DNA from 2 places in the Salinicoccus sp. ID82-1 genome. Region 2 is predicted to be linked to the other one. Evidence: predicted binding sites of a transcription regulator. Region 2 holds the regulator's gene; the other holds the start of a gene.
What was found. The regulator CtsR, encoded in region 2, represses protease genes until heat stress. The targets are predictions, from matches to a motif close to ATGGTCAATAAAGGTCAAACA.
Positions count from the first base shown of each region.

Region 1: a site for CtsR is predicted at 2,320-2,340, ahead of J4760_RS09680 (ATP-dependent Clp protease ATP-binding subunit). Genes of this name have one in related genera too.

Region 1 covers NZ_JAGFLY010000003.1:370,615-374,043, forward strand. The annotation lists gene J4760_RS09675 (class I SAM-dependent methyltransferase) at 1-28, opposite strand, end outside; gene J4760_RS09680 (ATP-dependent Clp protease ATP-binding subunit) at 146-2,281, opposite strand; gene J4760_RS09685 (iron chaperone) at 2,525-2,896, opposite strand; gene J4760_RS09690 (SurA N-terminal domain-containing protein) at 3,030-3,429, opposite strand, start outside.
Region 2 covers NZ_JAGFLY010000002.1:62,415-65,843, reverse strand. The annotation lists gene J4760_RS05865 (protein arginine kinase) at 1-902, opposite strand, end outside; gene J4760_RS05860 (UvrB/UvrC motif-containing protein) at 892-1,410, opposite strand; gene J4760_RS05855 (CtsR family transcriptional regulator) at 1,415-1,882, opposite strand; gene J4760_RS05850 (NupC/NupG family nucleoside CNT transporter) at 2,086-3,297, shown strand; gene J4760_RS05845 (Crp/Fnr family transcriptional regulator) at 3,376-3,429, opposite strand, start outside.

The sequences.
Region 1 (3,429 bases), on a different contig from region 2:
ACTTCCTGATCAATGGATTCTTTACCACAACAGACCGCCTCCATTCCATATTCTTCTCTACTATACAAATAATCGTGTAATAAGTAAAATAAACAAAAAAGCCGAAGACAGAGTCGATCTGTCTTCGGCTTCCTTTTCATCTATATCAGGCTTTTGCCACTATGATTTCTCCATCTTCCACAATGACTTTCACATTGTCTACAGTTTCTTCTTCGAGAATCAGATCTGTCAGCTGATCTTCAATCTTGTCCTGGATGACTCTGCGGAGGGGTCTTGCACCAAAGCGTTTATCGTAGCCAAGTCTTGCAAGTTCGCTTTTCGCCTCATCAGTGATTGAGATGCTGATTTCATTTTCCTCGACTGTCTCCTCGAGATCGGCAAGCATCAGATCGACGATCTGGATAAGGTTCTCTTCAGACAGCTGGTTGAAGTTGATGATTGAATCGAAACGGTTGAGGAACTCCGGCTTGAAGTAGTCGCTCAAGTTGTCGAGTGTGGACACCGATTCGTGCTTGTCGGGACTGAAACCGACACTCACAGTATTCACCCCTGTACCAGCGTTGCTTGTCATGATGATGACGGTATCCTTGAAGCTTACTGTACGTCCGTGGGAATCCGTCAGATGACCATCTTCCATGATCTGCAGGAACATGTTCTGGACATCCGGATGTGCTTTCTCTATTTCATCAAGCAGAATGATGCTGTAGGGATTGCGACGGACTTTCTCGGTCAGCTGACCCGCTTCCTCATGTCCAACATACCCTGGTGGAGAGCCGATGATCTTGGATACAGTATGCTTTTCCATGTACTCGCTCATATCGAGTCTGATCATTGCATCGCGGGAACCAAAGAGCTCTTCTGCAAGCGCTCTGGTCAGTTCCGTCTTACCGACACCTGTCGGACCGACGAACAGGAATGAACCGATCGGACGGTATTTGGACTTCAGACCGGCACGGCTACGACGGATGGCCTTTGCCACTTTGCCGACCGCTTCTGCCTGTCCGATGACTTTCTCACCGAGCTGACCTTCAAGGTCACGCATCTTCTTCTGTTCGTCCGACTGCAGCTTCGTTACAGGGATGCCCGTCTTCTCTTCCACAATCAGCTGGATATCGGAAACATCCACATCAAGTGTCTGCTGCTTGTCCTTCGCTTTTTCAAGCTGCTTCTCAAGCTGGATTTCCTGATACTTGAGATTAGCTGCCTTTTCATAATCCTCACGCTCGGCTGCTGCATCCTTCTCTTGTGCAATCTCGGTCAGACGCTGCTGGATGGTTGCTGAATCCCCTTCTGCATTGGAGAGATTCAGTCTTGAACCGACTTCGTCCATCAGGTCGATTGCCTTATCCGGCAGGAAACGATCCTGGATATAGCGGTCCGACAGGCTGACGAATGCATGGATCGCTTCGTCGCTGTAGCGGACTTCATGGAACTTTTCATAACGATCCTTGATGCCCTGCAGAATCAGTTCAGCCTCTTCAAGTGTCGGCTCCTTGACGATGATCGGCTGCAGACGGCGTTCCAGTGCTGCATCCTTCTCAATCTGACGGTATTCCTTCAGTGTCGTCGCACCGATGATCTGCACTTCACCTCTTGCCAGTGCAGGCTTCAGGATGTTGCCGGCATCCATCTGTGAACTTTCAGCACTTCCCGCGCCGACCAGCTGGTGGATTTCATCAATGAAGAGGATGACATCCTCACGTTCCTGGAGTTCAGCAATCAGCTGCTTCATACGCTCTTCGAACTGTCCGCGCATTGTTGTATTGGCTACTAATGAAGCCACGTCCAGCACATAGATTTCCTTATTCGTCAGTTTGGCAGGGACTGCACCTTCGACAATCTTGAGGGCCAAGCCTTCCGCGATTGCCGTCTTACCGACACCCGGCTCACCGATCAGTACCGGATTGTTCTTATTTCTTCTGTTGAGCGTCTCGATGACACGCTTGATTTCCTTGTCGCGACCGATCACCGGATCGATGCCGCCGCCTCTGGCCTGATCCGAAACATTCTTGCCCAGCTGATCCAGCAGGCCATTCTTCCCGCTGTTCTGCTTCTGTCTCGTTTTCGTGCCTGTCCGGCTTGCTCCATTTCCCTGGAAATATTTATTATTGGCATTATTATTTTCATAAGGAGATCCGGAGAAGAAATCATTTCCGCCCATCATCTGGCTTCTGATTTCATGGAAACATTCATTACATAGATGCACTTCAGTCTGCTGGTTGTTGATATTCATCGCCAGATTGACATGTGCGTCATTGATACCGCAATTTTGACATTTCATGAATTATTCCTCCTTGTATTGTATAACGTCTATTTAAAAGTTTGACTATATTTGACTATAATAAAATTATATACCCTTTCAATTACTGTTTCAACAAAGATGCTCATAATTCATATATAGTCTTTTAAATAAAAAGCTGTATTTACTGACTAACTTTGACTATTCATAGTATACATTGACCTTATTTGACTTTCAAGTTTTCGGCTTACAAAAAAAGAAGCCTTTCGGCTTCCTTTGCGAGGACTATTTTCTCCAGAATGTTGTACAGTCCGCTTTATCTTCAATATTGAATTCTATCAGTTTTTCGAGCAGTCCATAGTTTACAGGCTTTTCCCAAGGTACACGGATGATGTTCTCCGTATGATCATATCCTGCCGCTTCAATATGCTTCCTATTGTGATTGATACCCGCCGTTTCAGGAGCGATGGCAAAATGCTTTTTCGATATGCTGAATCCAATAACAAATGTACCATGATCTGTAAACATCGGCTGGTTCCATTTGACTGTCGTGCCAAGCCCCGGATACTTCTGATGCACCCATTCAAGAACTTCCGCCAGCTTTTCCTTGTGTTCCATGTTATCCATCTTATCCAGAAACTCTTGAAATGCAGCCATGCCCATTCCTCCTCTGACTCCTATGATTATCCATATTATAAATCATCCAAGGATTTTCAACCATCATATTTGTTCAGCAATTAAAAGTAAAAATCCTTCCCAGCTATGTTCAGCTGAAAAGGATTTGTACATATTACAGGTTGATTGTAACGTCGGCATTCTCTCGAAGTTCTGAAGCATAATTCTGAGTTGCTTCCGCTTCCTTCTGTTGCTTGAGGTGTGATTCAAGATCCGGTTTCAACTCTTCGAATGGAGGCAGCTCCTGTTCTGAACCCGCTTCCTCCTGCTGCTGAACCGTATCATCATATAAGGTCTGAAGTTCTTCCTCGGTCACTTCGATTTCGCCTATTTCTTCAGAAATCAGCTGATCCTGATTCAATCCTGACTGAAGCTCCGCTCTCGCCTCTTCTTCTGTCAGTCCCTGTTCTTCCAGCGCAGTGAAGAGCGCTTCTCTGGATTCGAGACCATTCCGCTCAACAAGATCGTCGATTGCTGCATCAATCTCTTCATCAGTAGCCTCGATGCCACGGTCC
Region 2 (3,429 bases):
ATCCATTTCTGGAATTGAAAATCTTCATGTTCCATCAGCTCGAGGTCGATTCCGAGTTTGATATCACTCAGGCATTTGGCCGCTTCCTTGAGCGGCAGCTTATAGGCGTGCTTCAGGAGACCGTATGAACGGTAGACCGAATCCTTCACTTCAATCAGATGTTCACTTTTGAACTGTGAGCGCATCTCGATCTCCTCTTCCACAATCCGTTCCTTCAATTCATCTAGGTTGCTGATGATTTCTTCTTCCGTCTGGCCAAGGGTCAGCTGGTTGGAAAGCTGGTAGATGTGGCCGAGCGGAATGGATCCTTCCCCGTATATACCTCTCAATGTAAAACCGAAGCGGCTCAGATTCGCCGCCAGCGTCTGAATTCTGCTGCCGAACGTCATGGCCGGCAGATGCAGCATGACCGAAGCCCTGAGACCGGTACCGATATTGGTCGGACATGCTGTCAGATAACCATACTGGTCGTCGAATGCATAGCTCACTTCAGCTTCTATTCTATCATCAATTTCATTCGCTTTACTGTAGAGCGACATCAGGGGCATGCCGACACCCATTGTCTGAATGCGCAAGTGGTCTTCCTCATTGATCATGATGGAAACCGATTCTTCTTCATTGATGTAGCTGAGCAGTCCCCGCTTTGTGAACAGTGGACTGATCAGATGCTTTTCAACAAGCAGTGCCTTGTCCTCAAACTGAAGTGCGTCCATCTGTATACGTCTGTACCCTGTCAGTGTACCATCCAATCTATCCAATACAGGTGCAAGATGGGCTTCGTCATTCATCATATGGGGAAAAGGCAGATTGCTGATATTTCTGGCCAGCCTGACCCGTGTCGACATCTCGACAGGCAGCTCTTTTACATTCTGCATCCATGGGCTGATATGGTTATATTCCATTGCTGTCACCTGCCTGTTCCAGTGCTCTGATTTCATCCCTTACAATGACCGCTTCCTCGAATTCCTGAGTTTCGACCAGCTGTGCCAATCTTTCCTTCAGCTCTTCTATTTTTCGCTTGGTCTGCAGATGCGCCCGTGACTTCATCGGTACTTTGCCGATATGTTCCGACTGGTGGGCCTGTACACGGCTGATGATGTCAGGCACCTGTACTTCGAATGCATCATAGCAGTCCGGACAGCCGAACTTGCCCATATGGACGATGGTGTTGATCGTCGAACCGCATGTTTCGCACTGTTTCGGCTGCTGCTTTGCCTGGTGCAATGATGGATGCTGGGACAGTGACTGCAGCAGCTTCTGAATGTTGAATGTATCATCCGGATAGCTGAAATCATTTTCAAATGAAGCATTGGCGCACTGCTCACAAAGGAACTTTTCCGTCTTTTCGAGACCGTTGCCCTTTGATATGTGGATCGTCGCTTCCCTTTCGTTGCAGGATTCGCACTTCATCCGCTCACTCCTCACTGTAGAGAATGACGTCGATCACCCTCGTCAGAATATTTGCCCTGAGGCGGTCACGATATGGCAGGTCGAGCATGAGGCTCTCCCTTTCCAGTACCGCATCTATGATCTTTGCTTCTTTTCGTGTCACCACTTCGTTCTCCATCAGGGACTGGACGATGCGATTGGCATTCTGCTGCGAGATGCCGTCCCCGATCAGCTGCTTCAGGCGTGCCAGATAATCGGATTTGGAATGTGTTTCGACTTTCGTAATCCGGATGTATCCGCCGCCACCTCTTTTGCTTTCGACGGTGTAGCCATGCTCATTAGTAAAACGGGTCTTTATTACATAGTTCAGCTGTGAGGGGACACAGTCGAACTTCTCAGCGATATGCGCACGCTTGATTTCGACGACTTCACCGCCGGACTGCTCGATGAGCTGTTTCAAGTACTGCTCGATTATATCCGACATATTGCGCATTTCATCACCCCTTTTGACCTTCTTTGACTATAATTATATATCCTATGATTGAATATGGCAAATGGAATGTTTTGCAAATTCGCTCTTTATTTCTGTAACCGTTTGCATTATAATTAATCAGGATGTTCCATCAATCTTACATATACAGAAGGAAACAGTCTATTATATAATGTACAAAAATTATCAATTATGAGGTGACAGATTTGAATATTCTTATGGGTATCGTCGGGATTGCGTTTACATTCTTCCTGGCGTGGATCGTCAGCAGTGACCGCAAGCGTGCTTTCAGCAAATGGAAGAACATACTGATCCTGCTCGCCATCCAGTTGCTACTTGCCTTCCTTCTACTTTCCACTGGTGCCGGTGAAGCACTGATTGGCGCACTTGCAACCGGCTTCAACGCATTGCTCGGATTTGCAGCTGAAGGTGTCGCATTCGTCATGGGTGACCTGACAACACTTGGCGACGGTTCTGCAGCCGACGTATTCTTCTTTAACGTATTGCTGCCGATCATCGTTATTTCCGCTCTGATCGGCATCCTGCAGTTCACAAAGATTTTGCCATTCATCATCCGCGGACTTGGCTTCCTGTTGACCAAGATCACAGGCATGGGATATCTTGAATCCTATAACGGTGCCGCTTCCATGATTCTTGGCCAGTCCGAAGTATTCATTTCACTCAAGAACCAGCTGCCGCATCTGCCTAAGCACCGTCTCTATACATTGTCTGCACAGGCGATGAGTTCGGTTTCACTGTCCATCGTCGGCGCATATATGACGATGCTTGAACCACAGTACGTGGTTACAGCAATTGTACTCAACCTGTTCGGTACATATGTCATTGTACATATCATCAATCCATATGATGTGACGGAGACTGAAGACGCTGCAGACGTGGATGATAATCCAGACGCAGGGAAGTCATTCTTCCAGGTTCTGGGTGACTACATCATGGATGGTGCGCGTGTTGCACTGACTGTTGCAGCAATGCTGATCGGTTACATTGCGCTCATTGCCATTCTGAATGAAGCATTCCTGCTCATCCCTGGCATGAGCATCACCTTCCAGGACGTTCTCGGCTACATCTTCATGCCAATCGCATTCCTCATTGGTATTCCGTGGTCTGAAGCCCAGCAGGCGGGTGCCCTGATGGCAACCAAGCTGATTACGAATGAATTCGTTGCGATGCTCGACTACACTGCCATTGCAGAAGAGTTCAGCCGCAAGTCCCAGGCGATGGTTTCCGTATTCCTGGTATCATTTGCGAACTTCTCAAGTATCGGTATCATTGCGGGCTCCGTCAAAGGTCTGCATAATGAAAGCGGCGATAAAGTTGCGCGCTTCGGTCTGAAGCTTGTCTACGGTGCTTCCCTTGTCAGCGTTCTGACAGCAGCGGTTGTCGGTTTCTTCGCATAACAATTACAGAGTAAGAATAAAAGACAGGCCCGCGGGTCTGTCTTTTTTATTTACGGATTATAATTTCCATCCGTCCTATTAATCATCGGCAGTCAATAGAGCCTCCTGATTCAAAATACGGATCACACGGTG